DNA from 2 places in the Pseudomonas sessilinigenes genome. Region 2 is predicted to be linked to the other one. Evidence: predicted binding sites of a transcription regulator. Region 2 holds the regulator's gene; the other holds the start of a gene.
What was found. Region 2 encodes FliA, which starts transcription of late flagellar genes. Its sites were predicted from a motif close to CTAAAGTTTNNNNNNNNNNNGCCGNTAA; they were not measured.

Region 1 (7,390 bases), 3.3 Mb from region 2:
CGTGGTCCTCAATACGGCCTTCCGCCAACTGACCATGGCCGTCGACACGCACATTTTCAGGGTCAGCAATCGTACGGGGCTGGCACCGGGGAAGAATGTGGTGGAAGTGGAAAAGAAGCTGATGAAATTCGTACCCAAGGAGTTTCTGCTCGATTCCCACCACTGGTTGATCCTCCATGGGCGCTATGTATGCCTGGCCCGCAAGCCGCGCTGCGGTAGCTGTCGAATCGAGGACCTGTGCGAATACAAGCAGAAGACTTCCGATGATTGACCAGGCATTGATTTTCCTGATGAGTCGATTGAAAAAATCTTTTTTACCCGCCAGGAGAATATCGATATAAGGAGCGCCAATGGCAGTCCTAGCCTGGAGTTGACCTTATGAGTACTGGCAAAGAACAATTGGAAGTAGAAGACGACTTCAACGCGGCAGAAACAGATGATGCCGAGCCCGTAGTAGAGGTTGCGAAAACCAATCTGAGCAAACGTCGCACAATCGACAATCTCCTCGAAGAGCGGCGCTTGCAAAAGCAATTGGCCGATTACGACTATGACCTCTAATAACAAAAAAACCTCCAGCCGGAGGTTTTTTTGTATCTCTGTGCTGTAACTCCTGCGGCCGGTTTCCTCGACCGACCGCAGGCTCATTCCGACGCTGCTCCCAGCTCGCGCTGAACCACTAAAATACTGAACACTCAGGCCAATCGATGGCGCTGGGCGAATTCGATCAAATCGACCAATGAACGAGCATTGAGCTTGGTCAGCAAGCGCCGCTTGTAGGTACTGATGGTCTTATTACTCAGGCACAGGCCTTCGGCAATCTCCTTGTTACTCATGCCACTGGTAAGTTGTTGCAGTACGACCAACTCTCTTCTGGAAAGTAATTCGATCATTTCCTCCTCACTACTGACGTTCTGGCTTGAACGAAAAGAGTGAAGCGCCTCATTGGGAAAATAACTATAACCAGCCAGTACTGCCCGCACTGCACTGATCAGCTCGGTAATGCCCTGTTGCTTGCATACATAACCAGCAGCCCCAGCCTGCATGCAACGCATGGAAAATGGCCCAGGTGTCTTTAAGGTGAACACCAGGATCTTGGTGAGCATGGACCGGGACATCAAACGATTGATAACTTCAAGACCATCAACTTTTGGAATCCCGATATCAAGAATCACAATATCTGGAATATATTCCATGGCCAACTTCAAGGCATCCATGCCGTTTTCCGCTTCAGCTACAACTTCGAACCCATGGCGCTCCATCAACATACGCACGGCCAAACGGGTAACAGGGTGATCATCCACGATCAAGACTCTTTTCATAGGGATATCTAAGTCCTGAGTTTTTTAGATCCAGCACCATACCCCAGAGATTTGACTCTGACACCGAGCCCCTAGGGGCTACGGCCGTACGAGGACGTTCCTTACAAACAATAGAGAATTGCCTTACAAAACAACTAACTCAACAACAGAAAATATAAAATCACGTATAGGATTAATCTCCATACACGCAACCCAACGTATTAATACTGTAACTTATAAAAATTACCAGACGTTAAAACCCAAGACAACGAAAGCCTTATTCAACCAAGGGTATGCAAGAATATAAAAAGCCCAGTCTCAGAAAAACAAAAAACTGACCAAATCCAGAAATTTTCGAAAAAACTCATGCATAAAAATCCGGAGCCTCTTAAAGCTCCGGATATCTTCAAGGCAATTTAACTGGGCACCCTCACACTCAACTACAAGTCGCGTGGTAACGCCCTGTTGGATTCTTGAACGAAAAAGCATGGCAAGTCTTGAGGCGTCTATCGGGGTCCGTCGATTTATAAATATAAACAGTCACATGTTCCTTACCCTTGAAAGGATCAATACCTCCTATGTGCCACAAATCCTTTTTCAGATAGAGGTCAGTGTCATACAGATTGTTGTAGCCGTTGGTGATGGATTCGCTCGCTGATTCACTGAGGGTTTGACGAATACTGGTGTCTTCTCCATCAGTCGACTTCAACTCAAGCTGCTCTTCGGTAATGGCAGCCCATTTATTGCAAGCATCGTCGCTGCAGACATACACCGCTGCCATCGAATTACTGGACACAATGCCCAGGCACAGCGCTGCTGCCAGGGCCAGCAAGCAGGATTGGCGTGTTTTCATTGGCGTCCTCCCAATTGGAACTTGATTTGATATGACGATGAACAAGGTCTTGCCCCATCGTTTACAGCCCCACCAAGCTCCGACGACTTCCTGGTCATCGTGGATGGGGCTGTAGCGGACCTTATTCCCACCGGGGCGGCGGATGCCATGGCGAAATCTTTCCAACCGTGATGCAGCGGGGCGATGCTTTCCCCATAAAAAACGCCGCCTGCCTCGATGGGCAAGCGGCGCTATAGGTGTATCGATCGTGGCGGTTCATGACCGCCCAGAAACTCAGAGCAAGGTCCGGCCCTTGTTAGCGGCAATCCGCATGCGCAATGCGTTGAGCTTGATGAAGCCTGCGGCATCTGCCTGGTTGTAGGCACCGCCATCTTCTTCGAAGGTCGCGATGTTGGCATCGAACAGCGAATCATCGGACTTACGCCCAGTGACGACGACATTGCCCTTGTACAGTTTCAGGCGCACTACGCCATTCACGTTGACCTGGGAGGCATCGATCATCTGCTGCAACATCAGGCGCTCAGGACTCCACCAGTAGCCGGTGTAGATCAGGCTGGCGTACTTGGGCATCAACTCATCCTTGAGGTGAGCCACTTCACGATCCAGAGTGATGGACTCGATGGCGCGGTGCGCACGCAGCATGATGGTGCCGCCTGGGGTCTCGTAGCAGCCCCGGGACTTCATGCCCACGTAGCGGTTCTCGACGATGTCCAGGCGACCGATGCCGTTCTCGCCGCCAATGCGGTTCAGGGTCGCCAGTACGGTGGCCGGGCTCATGTCCACGCCATCGATGGCCACGATGTCGCCGTTACGATAGGTCAGCTCGATGTAGGTCGGGGTGTTGGGGGCGTTCTCCGGGGAGACGGTCCAGCGCCACATGTCTTCTTCGTGCTCGGTCCAGGTGTCTTCCAGCACGCCGCCTTCATAGGAGATGTGCAGCAGGTTGGCATCCATGGAATAGGGGGACTTCTTCTTGCCGTGGCGTTCGATCGGGATGGCGTGCTTTTCGGCATAGTCCATCAGTTTTTCACGCGACAGCAGGTCCCACTCACGCCAAGGTGCAATCACCTTTACGCCCGGCTTGAGCGCGTAGGCACCCAGCTCGAAACGCACTTGGTCGTTACCTTTGCCGGTGGCGCCATGGGAAATGGCATCGGCGCCGGTTTCGTTGGCAATTTCGATCAGGCGCTTGGCGATCAACGGACGAGCGATGGAAGTACCCAGCAGGTACTCACCTTCGTAGACGGTATTGGCGCGGAACATCGGGAAGACGAAATCACGCACGAACTCTTCGCGCAGATCGTCGATATAGATCTCTTTGACACCCATGGCTTGTGCCTTGGCGCGGGCCGGTTCGACCTCTTCGCCCTGGCCCAGGTCAGCAGTGAAAGTCACTACTTCACAGTTGTAAGTATCCTGCAGCCACTTGAGGATCACCGAAGTGTCCAGGCCGCCCGAATACGCGAGAACGACCTTGTTAACGTCCGCCATGCCATCACTCCACGGGGTTGTACGGAAAGCCGTCAAGTCTACCGATCAACGCGGATAATTTACAGAGGGGCGACAGCTTATGACGACCAAGCGACAGATTATGTCGAGCGAGCGACGACGACAGCCGTATCAGGAAGTCGCTGCAGCGTTGGCCCCTGAGGCAGCCTGGGGAGCTGGAGCCGGCTTCTCGGGTGCAGCGACACGTTCCAGATGCACGTTGACCCGACGGTTTTTCGCCCGATTGGCGGCATTGGTGTTGGGAGCCAGGGGATAGCGCTCGCCATGGAAGCGCACGACGATCTGGTTTTCCGCCAAACCGTTGGCCTTGAAGAACTCCATCACCGCCAGCGCCCGACGGCGCGACAGGTCACGGTTGGTCAGGCGATTGCCGCTATTGTCCGAATGGCCGTCAAGCTCGACATGATTGACCGTAGGATCGGCCTTGATGAAGTCCACCATCACCTGCAGCTTGGCCTTGGCCCGGGCGTCCAGCTCGATACCGCCTCCAGGAAAGCCAATCTCGGCCTGCTTGACCTGCTCATAGTTCATCGGCAGCAGTTTGGTCATGCAGACTTGATAGTCGCTGTAAGCCTTGCTGAATTTCACCGGCAGCAGGCGCACCTCGGACACGCCCCCTTCACGGGAGTAATGACGCACCACCGGACTGCGCCCTTCCAGCAGGCCGACGATCAGGCGCCCAGCCTGCATCTGGTTACTGTTGAACAGGACCCCATCGGAACCGGCCTTGACGGCCCCCAGGTTGATGTCGCCACGTCCCGGCTGCCACGGTGCGGCCGCAGCGAGCAGGGTGGCAGAGCCCCCTGCCTGCATCGGGTTGAAGCTCTTGAGACGGAAAATCGCCTGCTCGCCAGCCCGGCGAACGAACTCACCGGAACCAAAATCGGTAACGGGCTGGATCAAGCGGCACTCGAACTTGTCGCCTTCGACCGTCCACTCAATGCTCTCCAGGCGGGTCTGGAAAGTGAGAGCCATCGCGGGCAGGCTGGCAAACACACTGAGCAAGGCTAGATAACGCTGGCGCACGGGAGGCTCCACTGACGTGTACAACAGAAAAATCGACAGGCGTGAATACGCCATACCTTCGGGATATCGGTTGCTCTGAGCAAAACTTGATAGCGAGTGCCTGCAAGAGTCTTTTCCGGTAGCATTCCCCCCTAGTTTTACCCGCCTGGAACCTCCCATGTCCGACCGCCTGACCCTACTGCGTCCCGACGACTGGCACATCCATCTTCGCGATGGGGCCGTGTTGCCCAATACAGTCGCAGATGTCGCGCGCACCTTTGGCCGCGCCATCATCATGCCCAACCTGGTACCTCCGGTACGCAACGCCGAACAGGCCGATGCCTACCGCCAGCGTATCCTGGCTGCTCGCCCAGCCGGCAGCAGCTTCGAACCGCTGATGGTGCTCTACCTCACCGACCGCACCCAACCGGACGAAATCCGTGAAGCCAAGGCCAGTGGCTTCGTGCACGCCGCCAAGCTGTACCCGGCCGGCGCCACTACCAACTCGGACTCGGGCGTGACCAGCATCGACAAGATCTTCCCAGTCCTGGAAGCCATGGCTGAAGTCGGCTTGCCGCTGCTGGTCCATGGCGAAGTGACCCATGGTGATATCGATGTCTTCGATCGCGAGAAGATCTTCATCGATGAACACATGCGGCGAGTGGTCGAGCGCTTCCCGACCCTCAAGGTGGTGTTCGAGCACATCACTACCGCCGATGCCGTGCAGTTCGTCAAGGAGGCTTCGGCCAACGTCGGCGCCACCATCACTGCACACCACCTGCTGTACAACCGTAACCACATGTTGGTCGGCGGGATTCGCCCGCACTTCTATTGCCTGCCGATCCTCAAGCGCAACATCCACCAGCATGCCCTGCTGGATGCGGCCACCAGCGGCAACGAGAAGTTCTTCCTCGGTACCGACTCGGCGCCCCATGCCCAGCATGCCAAGGAAGCCGCCTGCGGTTGCGCCGGTTGCTACACCGCTTTCGCGGCCATCGAGCTGTATGCCGAAGCCTTCGAACAGCGCAATGCGCTGGACAAACTGGAAGCCTTCGCCAGCCTCAACGGCCCACGCTTCTATGGCCTGCCGGCCAACACCGATCGCATCACCCTGGTTCGTGAAGAATGGACCGCCCCCGCCAACCTGCCATTCGGCGAGTTGACCGTCATTCCGCTGCGCGCCGGAGAAAAACTGCGCTGGCGCCTGCTGGAGGATCACTCGTGAGTGACGACCATTTCGACGACGAGCAAGAAGGTAACAGCGGTGGTTCTCGCCACCCCATGGCGGCACGTTTTCGCGGCTACCTGCCAGTCGTCGTCGACGTTGAAACCGGTGGTTTCAACTCAGCTACCGACGCACTGCTGGAAATCGCCGCCACCACCATCGGCATGGACGAAAAAGGCTTCGTGTTCCCCGAACACACCTATTTCTTCCGGGTCGAGCCTTTCGAAGGCGCGAACATCGAGCCTGCGGCCCTGGAGTTCACCGGGATCAAACTCGATCACCCCCTGCGCATGGCTGTCAGCGAGGAGACCGCCCTCACGGATATTTTCCGCGGGGTGCGCAAGGCCCTGAAGGCCAACGGTTGCAAGCGCGCGATCCTGGTCGGTCACAACAGCAGCTTCGACCTGGGCTTCCTCAATGCCGCCGTGGCGCGTCTGGACATGAAGCGCAACCCGTTCCATCCGTTCTCCAGCTTCGACACCGCTACACTCGCGGGCCTGGCATACGGCCAGACGGTACTGGCCAAGGCCTGCCAGAGCGCGGACATCGACTTCGACGGCCGCGAGGCCCACTCGGCGCGCTATGACACCGAGAAGACTGCCGAGCTGTTCTGCGGCATCGTCAACCGCTGGAAGGAAATGGGCGGCTGGCAAGACTTCGACGACTGAATATCGCCTGCATAAAAAAACCGGCCCTTAAGGCCGGTTTTTTTATGCGAGAGGCCTGGCCTTACAGCTTGCCAGCGTTCTCGGTCAGGTAAGCGGCAACGCCTTCTGGCGAAGCGGTCATGCCCTTGTCGCCTTTTTTCCAGTTGGCTGGGCAAACTTCGCCGTGCTCTTCGTGGAATTGCAGAGCGTCGACCAGACGGATCAGCTCTTCCATGTTACGGCCCAGCGGCAGGTCGTTGACGATCTGCGAACGAACCACACCCTTGTCGTCGATCAGGAACGCGCCACGGAAAGCCACGCCGCCTTCGGACTCTACGTCGTAGGCCTTGGCGATTTCGTGCTTCATGTCGGCAGCCATGATGTATTGAACCTGACCGATGCCGCCGGCATTGATCGGGGTGTTGCGCCAGGCGTTGTGAGTGAAGTGCGAGTCGATCGAAACAGCGATCACTTCTACGTTGCGGGCCTTGAAGTCAGCCATGCGGTGGTCCAGGGCGATCAGCTCGGACGGGCAGACGAAGGTGAAGTCCAGTGGGTAGAAGAACACCAGGCCGTATTTGCCTTTGATGGCCGAGGACAGGGTGAAGCTGTCGACGATTTCGCCATTGCCCAGAACGGCTGGGACGGTGAAGTCAGGGGCTTGTTTGCCTACGAGTACGCTCATTGGATATCTCCTGGTGTGGACGTAGTAATGGAAGAAGGGGATGGGTCCTGAGTCTGCCACGCTGATGCGACAACTCCATGACCTGGCCCCGCTCCGCAAGAACCGCCCATGATACACGGCGTTTTGAGCTGTCCTTAGTGGTTTTTCTCCAAGCAGGCCTGCAAGGCT
Region 2 (7,390 bases):
TGGACCTGGCGCCCAGCGCCTATCGCCTGACCCTGATGGGCGTGATCCTGGCCGAGGCCGAGATCTACCCGGATCGCGAACTGGCGATCAACCCGGGGCAGGTCTACGGCACGCTCAATGGCATCGCCGCCCGGGACCCGGCCTTCGGCCTGGAAGCGGTATGGATCGAGATCAGCCAGCGGCCCCAGGCCCAATCCCTGGGCTACACCGTGGTGGACGCCAGCACCGTGGTCGCGACCCACTTGAACCAGATTCTGTACAAGCATTCCAGTGAGCTGATCGGCCACGAGGAAGTCCAGCAACTGATGCAGCTGCTGGCCAAGAGTTCGCCGAAGCTGGCCGAGGAGCTGGTGCCGGGCGTGCTGTCGTTGTCGCAGTTGCTCAAGGTGCTGCAGGCGCTGTTGGCCGAGCAGGTGCCCGTGCGGGACATTCGCAGCATTGCCGAGGCCATCGCCAACAATGCCGCTAAGAGTCAAGATACTGCCGCTTTGGTGGCTGCGGTCCGCGTCGGACTCTCGCGCGCCATTGTCCAAAGCATTGTAGGTACTGAGTCCGAGCTGCCTGTGATCACCTTGGAGCCAAGGTTGGAACAAATTTTGCTCAGCAGTTTGCAGAAGGCAGGACAAGGCCAGGAAGAAGGCGTTCTGCTCGAGCCAAGCATGGCAGAAAAGCTGCAGCGTTCGCTGATCGAAGCGGCGCAGCGTCAAGAGATGCAAGGTCAACCGGTGATCCTGTTGGTTGCAGGTCCGGTCCGCGCCATGCTCTCGCGGTTCGGTCGCTTGGCCGTTCCGGGTTTGCATGTGCTGGCGTACCAGGAAATTCCTGACAACAAGCAAGTGACCATCGTTGCGACAGTAGGGCCCAACGGCTGAGGTAGTGGGTTATGCAAGTTAAGCGTTTTTTCGCCGCCGATATGCGTCAGGCCATGAAGCTGGTTCGTGATGAGCTGGGCGCTGAGGCTGCCATCATCGGCAACCGCCGGATCGCCGGTGGTGTCGAGCTGACGGCGGCGCTGGATTACAAGTTGTCGGCACTGTCGCCGCGGGTTCCGAACATGGAGCTCGAGGACGAGCTGCGCAAGACTCAGTCGCGGATCGTCACGGCCCAGGCCGAACTCAGCCTGCGCAGCGAGGGCGACAGTACCTCGATGACCAACCGTCAGTTGTTCGCCGGCCTGCCGTTGACCGCCGCCGAGCCCCTGATCGAACCGACCCTGACCGAGCGCCCGCGCCCGGCGCCAGCCCCTGCTGCACCGGCGGTGGACAATCGTGCCCTGGATTCGATGCGTTTCGAGCTCAACGGCCTGCGCGAGCTGCTGGAAGTCCAGCTGGGCTCCCTGGCCTGGAGCCAGTTGCAGGGCAGTCGTCCGGAGCAGGCCAATCTCTGGCGCCGGCTGCAGCGCATTGGCCTTTCCGGCCCGCTGGCGCGCGACCTGCTGGCCTTGATCACCGATATCGACGAGCCTCGCCAGGCCTGGCGCATGCTCCTGGCCCACCTGGCGCGGATGATCCAGACACCGGAGCTCGAGCCTCTGGAAGAGGGCGGGGTGATTGCCATGGTCGGCCCGGCCGGCATGGGCAAGACCACGACCCTGGCCAAGCTGGCGGCGCGCTATGTGCTCAAGTACGGTGCGCAGAACATCGCGCTGGTGAGCATGGACAGTTATCGCATCGGCGCCCAGGAGCAACTCAAGACCCTGGGGCGGATCCTCAATGTCTCGGTGACCCATGTCGACCCTGGCCAGTCCCTGGCCCAGGCCCTGGACCCACTGTTGCGCAAGCGCGTGGTGCTGATCGATACCGCCGGCCTGCAGGCCAGCGATCCGGCGCTGCGCATGCAACTGGAAAGCCTGGCCGGTCGCGGTATCCGGGCGAAGAACTACCTGGTGCTGGCCACCACTAGCCAGAAGCAGGTGCTGACCGCCGCCTACCACAGCTACAAGCGCTGCGGCCTGGCCGGTTGCATCCTGACTAAACTGGATGAAACGGCCAGTCTTGGCGAGGTATTGAGCCTGGCCATCAGTCACGAACTGCCGGTTGCCTATCTGACCGATGGGCCGCGGATTCCTGACGACTTGCATCTGCCCCGCCGGCATCAGTTGGTGAGCCGCGCAGTGAGCGTGCAGATGCAGGAAGAACCCAGCGAAGAGGCCATGGCCGACATGTTCGCTGACCTGTACCACAATCCGGCCAAGCGGGTCGGTTGAGGTACTCATGGATAGATTGCAGCGTATCTACATCGATGGTCTGCCAGGCACTGTTCCAATGGTGAACACGCAGCCAGTTATGTGGCCCCGTCTAAGTAAGACAAGGTAAAGAAAGAACATGGGCAGCATGCATCCCGTACAGGTGATTGCGGTGACCGGCGGCAAAGGTGGCGTCGGCAAGACTAATGTGTCAGTGAACTTGTCCCTGGCTCTGGCTGAGCTCGGCCGGCGGGTGTTGCTGCTGGATGCCGACCTGGGATTGGCCAATGTCGATGTCCTGCTGGGACTGACCCCCAAACGTACCCTGGCCGATGTCATCGAAGGGCGCTGCGAGCTGCGCGATGTGCTGCTCCAGGGCCCGGGCGGCATCCGTATCGTGCCGGCAGCCTCGGGCACCCAGAGCATGGTGCACCTGAGCCCGGCCCAGCATGCCGGCCTGATCCAGGCCTTCAGCGACATCGGCGACAACCTCGATGTGCTGGTGATCGACACTGCTGCGGGTATTGGTGACTCGGTAGTCAGTTTTGTCCGCGCGGCCCAGGAAGTGCTGCTGGTGGTCTGCGACGAGCCGACCTCGATCACCGATGCCTACGCCCTGATCAAGCTGCTCAACCGCGACTACGGCATGAACCGTTTCCGGGTCCTGGCCAACATGGCCCAGAGCCCCCAGGAAGGGCGCAACCTGTTTGCAAAGTTGACCAAGGTCACTGATCGGTTCCTGGACGTGGCCTTACAATATGTCGGCGCAGTTCCCTACGACGAAAGCGTGCGCAAGGCCGTGCAAAAGCAGCGTGCGGTCTATGAAGCCTTTCCTCGTTCGAAATGTGCATTGGCGTTCAAGGCCATCGCGCAAAAAGTCGATACCTGGCCATTGCCGGCGAACCCTCGCGGGCACCTGGAGTTTTTTGTCGAGCGGCTAGTGCATCAAACAGCGGGACCGGTGCTATGACTGCCAGTGGCTACAACCTCTACAAGAAGTCGGCGCGTGACAGCCAATACGAACTGATCGAGCGCTATGCGCCCCTGGTCAAGCGTATTGCCTATCACCTGTTGGCGCGGTTGCCGGCCAGCGTCCAGGTGGAAGACCTGATCCAGGCCGGGATGATCGGTTTGCTCGAAGTGTCGACCAAGTACGACGCGAGCAAGGGTGCGAGTTTCGAGACCTACGCGGGTATCCGTATCCGCGGTGCGATGCTCGACGAGGTTCGTAAAGGCGACTGGGCCCCGCGTTCGGTGCACCGTAATACGCGCATGGTCAGTGATGCCATTCGCGCAATTGAAGCTAAAACCGGTCGTGACGCTAAAGATCACGAGGTTGCGGCCGAACTTCAATTGAGCCTCGATGATTATTACGGGATTTTGAACGACACCCTGGGCAGCCGACTGTTCAGTTTCGACGACCTGTTGCAGGACGGCGAACACGAAGGGCTGCACGAGGATGGCGCCAGTGCTCATCTCGAGCCGTCACGGGACCTGGAGGATGAACGCTTCCAGGCCGCGTTGGCGGATGCGATTGCCAATTTGCCGGAGCGCGAGCGACTGGTGTTGGCGCTGTACTACGACGAAGAGCTGAACCTCAAGGAAATCGGTGAGGTCCTGGGGGTCAGCGAATCGCGGGTCAGCCAGTTACACAGCCAGTGCGCGGCCCGCTTGCGGGGGCGTTTGGGGGAGTGGCGAGCGCGCTGACAGGCAGTGTGGGGACACTGCGCCCAAGACCGGTCGGGCCTTGTGCCTGGCCGGTTTTGCAGTATGTGCTCCATGCAGTCGTTGCGTGTTATGCCGGATTGATTGAATGGCGTATCCAGGTACTGGATGCGTTTAAGACTGCTTGGAGGTCGAATTGGACAAGAACATGAAAATCCTCATCGTTGATGACTTCTCAACGATGCGGCGGATCATAAAAAACCTGTTGCGTGATCTGGGTTTCACCAACACGGTCGAGGCCGACGATGGCACCACTGCCATCCCGGTTCTCAACAGCGGGAGCATCGACTTTCTGGTAACGGACTGGAACATGCCGGGCATGACCGGTATCGACCTGCTGCGTCATGTGCGCGCCGATGAAAAACTCAAGCACCTGCCGGTACTGATGGTCACTGCCGAAGCCAAGCGTGAGCAGATCATCGAAGCCGCCCAGGCCGGCGTAAACGGCTATGTCGTCAAACCATTCACGGCCCAGGCGCTGAAAGAGAAGATCGAGAAGATCTTCGAACGCATCGGTTGAGATGCGTAGCCATTGCGCCACGGGGGAGCTATGGAGCATAACGAATCTTCACTGGGCGACTTTGAGTCGACCCTGAAAAAACATGCGCTGGAGCTGGTCGAAAGCCTGGAAAAGGGCAAGTTCGGCGAAGCTGTGCAACTGATCCATGAGCTCAATCAGACCCGTGACCGCGGCCTGTACCAGGAAGTGGGCAAGCTCACCCGCGAGTTGCATAGTGCGATCGTCAATTTCCAGATCGATCCGCACATGCCGCAAGCCGAGGAAGTTTCACAGATCACGGATGCCACCGAGCGCCTGTCCTACGTGGTCCGGCTGACGGAAGCCGCGGCCAACCGCACCATGGACCTGGTGGAGAGCAGCACCCCGCTGGTCAACGGCCTGAGCAGCGAAGCCCAGGCGTTGAGCGTGGACTGGGGGCGCTTCATGCGGCGCGAGGTCGGGGCCGAGGAGTTTCGCGAGCTGGCGCGTCGGGTCGACAGTTTCCTGACTCGTAGCGAACAGGAGACCCGTACCGTCTCGGGCCACCTCAACGACATTCTTCTGGCGCAGGATTACCAGGACCTTACCGGCCAGGTGATCAAGCGCGTGACCCAGTTGGTCACGGAAGTCGAAAGCAATTTGCTCAAACTCGTCTTGATGGCCAGCCAGGTCGATCGTTTCGCCGGCATCGAACATGACCGTGCCTCGATCCTAGCGGAAAAAGATCCGCAAAAACATCTCGCTAAGGGTGAAGGTCCGCAGATTCATGCCGATAAACGGGAAGACGTTATGTCCGGTCAGGACGATGTAGACGATTTGCTTTCCAGCCTTGGATTCTAGGAGCACCCATTAATGAGCTTCGGCGCCGATGAAGAGATCCTTCAGGATTTCCTGGTTGAGGCCGGCGAGATTCTAGAGCAACTGTCCGAACAACTGGTCGAGCTGGAAAGCCGGCCGGATGATGCGGATCTGCTCAACGCAATTTTTCGCGGTTTTCACACTGTTAAAGGGGGCGCCGGCTTCCTCCAGCTCAACGAGCTGGTGGAGTGCTGCCATATCGCCGAGAACGTCTTCGACATCCTGCGCAAGGGTGAGAGGCGTGTCGATTCGGAACTGATGGATGTGGTGCTCGAAGCGCTGGACACGGTGAACAGCATGTTCGGCCAGGTCCGCGAGCGTTCCGAGATCACTCCTGCGACACCTGAACTGCTTTCCGCCCTGGCCCGCCTGGCTGAGCCGGCTGGTGCCGAACCCGCCCCCGAACCGGTGGTGGAAGAGGTGGTGGAAGTGGTAGCGGAGCCTGCGGCCGAAAGCCCGTCGGGCGATATCACCGACAATGAATTCGAACTCCTGCTCGACTCGCTGAGCGCTGCCAAGGCCGAAGCCGAGGCTGCACCTGCTGCTGCGCCAGCGGTTGAGGGCGAAGCGGCCAGTGATGAAATCACCGATGCCGAGTTCGAGTCCCTGCTGGACCAGTTGCATGGCAAGGGCCAGTTCGCCCCCGATGCCATCGCACCTGCCGCGGCCAGTGCCGACAGCGGCGCAGCCGCCGGCAGCGATGAAATTACCGATGATGAATTCGAAGCCTTGCTCGATCAGCTGCATGGCAAGGGCAACTTTGCCGTTGACGCGCTGGAATCGGCCGTGGCCGCCGTTCCCGCTACGCCGGCAGCCAGTGCCGCCGCCGCGGGCAGCGACCTGATCAGCGATCACGAATTCGAATCCCTGCTCGACGAGCTGCATGGCAAAGGCAAGTTCTCCGACACCCCGGGGACAGCCAAGCCCGCGGCCCCGGCAGCGGCTTCCGCACCGGCTGCGCCATCCGCCCCGGCCGCCGCTGCGGTGGCCAAGCCAGTCGCGCCGAAAGCCGAAGCCAAGGCCGAAGCGCCGAAGCCAGCCGCTGCCCCGGCCCCAGCCCGCGCAGCGGCTGCGGCCCCGGCGGAAAAGCCTGCCAGTGAAGCAGAAACCACGGTGCGCGTGGATACCGCGCGCCTGGACGAAATCATGAACATGGTGGGCGAGCTGGTGCTGGTGCGTAACCGCCTGGTGCGCCTGGGTCTCAACAGTGGCGACGAGGCCATGTCCAAGGCGGTGTCGAACCTCGACGTGGTTACCGCCGACCTGCAGACCGCGGTGATGAAGACCCGCATGCAGCCGATCAAGAAGGTCTTCGGGCGCTTCCCGCGCCTGGTTCGCGACCTGGCCCGGCAGCTCAAGAAAGAGATCAACCTGGAGCTGGTGGGGGAAGAAACCGACCTCGACAAGAACCTGGTGGAAGCCCTGGCCGACCCGCTGGTGCACTTGGTGCGCAACGCGGTGGACCATGGTATCGAGTCGCCGGAAGAGCGCGAGGAGTCGGGCAAGTCCCGCCTGGGCAAGGTGGTGCTGGCAGCGGAACAGGAGGGCGACCACATCCTGTTGTCGATCTCCGACGACGGCAAGGGCATGGACCCCAACGTCCTGCGCGCCATCGCGGTCAAGCGCGGGGTGATGGACAAGGACGCCGCCGATCGCCTGAGCGATACCGAGTGCTACAACCTGATCTTCGCCCCGGGCTTCTCCACCAAGACCGAGATCTCCGATGTCTCTGGTCGCGGTGTGGGCATGGACGTGGTCAAGACCAAGATTTCCCAGCTCAACGGCTCGATCAATATCTACTCGACCAAGGGCCTGGGTTCGAAGATCGTGATCAAGGTGCCGTTGACCCTGGCGATCATGCCGACCCTGATGGTGATGCTGGGCAACCAGGCGTTCGCCTTCCCGTTGGTCAACGTCAACGAGATCTTCCACCTCGATCTGTCGCGCACCAATGTGGTGGACGGCCAGGAAGTGGTGATCGTGCGGGACAAGGCCTTGCCCTTGTTCTACCTCAAGCGCTGGCTGGTCAGTTCCGCCGCTCATGAAGAGCAGCGCGAAGGCCACGTAGTGATCCTTTCGGTGGGTACCCAGCGGATCGGCTTCGTCGTCGATCAGTTGGTGGG

Region 1: the regulator FliA is predicted to act here: its motif matches at 4,750-4,777, upstream of C4K39_RS23620 (flagellar protein MotY).

Annotation. Positions count from the first base shown of each region.
Region 1 is NZ_CP027706.1:5,060,379-5,067,768, reverse strand. Features, by position in the region: gene nth (endonuclease III) at 1-271, shown strand, start outside; gene C4K39_RS23640 (PA3496 family putative envelope integrity protein) at 379-558, shown strand; gene C4K39_RS23635 (response regulator transcription factor) at 693-1,319, opposite strand; gene C4K39_RS23630 (hypothetical protein) at 1,735-2,151, opposite strand; gene C4K39_RS23625 (argininosuccinate synthase) at 2,425-3,642, opposite strand; gene C4K39_RS23620 (flagellar protein MotY) at 3,772-4,686, opposite strand; gene pyrC (dihydroorotase) at 4,844-5,890, shown strand; gene rnt (ribonuclease T) at 5,887-6,558, shown strand; gene C4K39_RS23605 (peroxiredoxin) at 6,620-7,222, opposite strand.
Region 2 is NZ_CP027706.1:1,798,272-1,805,661, forward strand. Features, by position in the region: gene flhA (flagellar biosynthesis protein FlhA) at 1-872, shown strand, start outside; gene flhF (flagellar biosynthesis GTPase FlhF) at 884-2,206, shown strand; gene fleN (flagellar synthesis regulator FleN) at 2,325-3,155, shown strand; gene fliA (RNA polymerase sigma factor FliA) at 3,152-3,892, shown strand; gene C4K39_RS08510 (chemotaxis response regulator CheY) at 4,059-4,430, shown strand; gene C4K39_RS08515 (protein phosphatase CheZ) at 4,461-5,249, shown strand; gene C4K39_RS08520 (chemotaxis protein CheA) at 5,262-7,390, shown strand, end outside.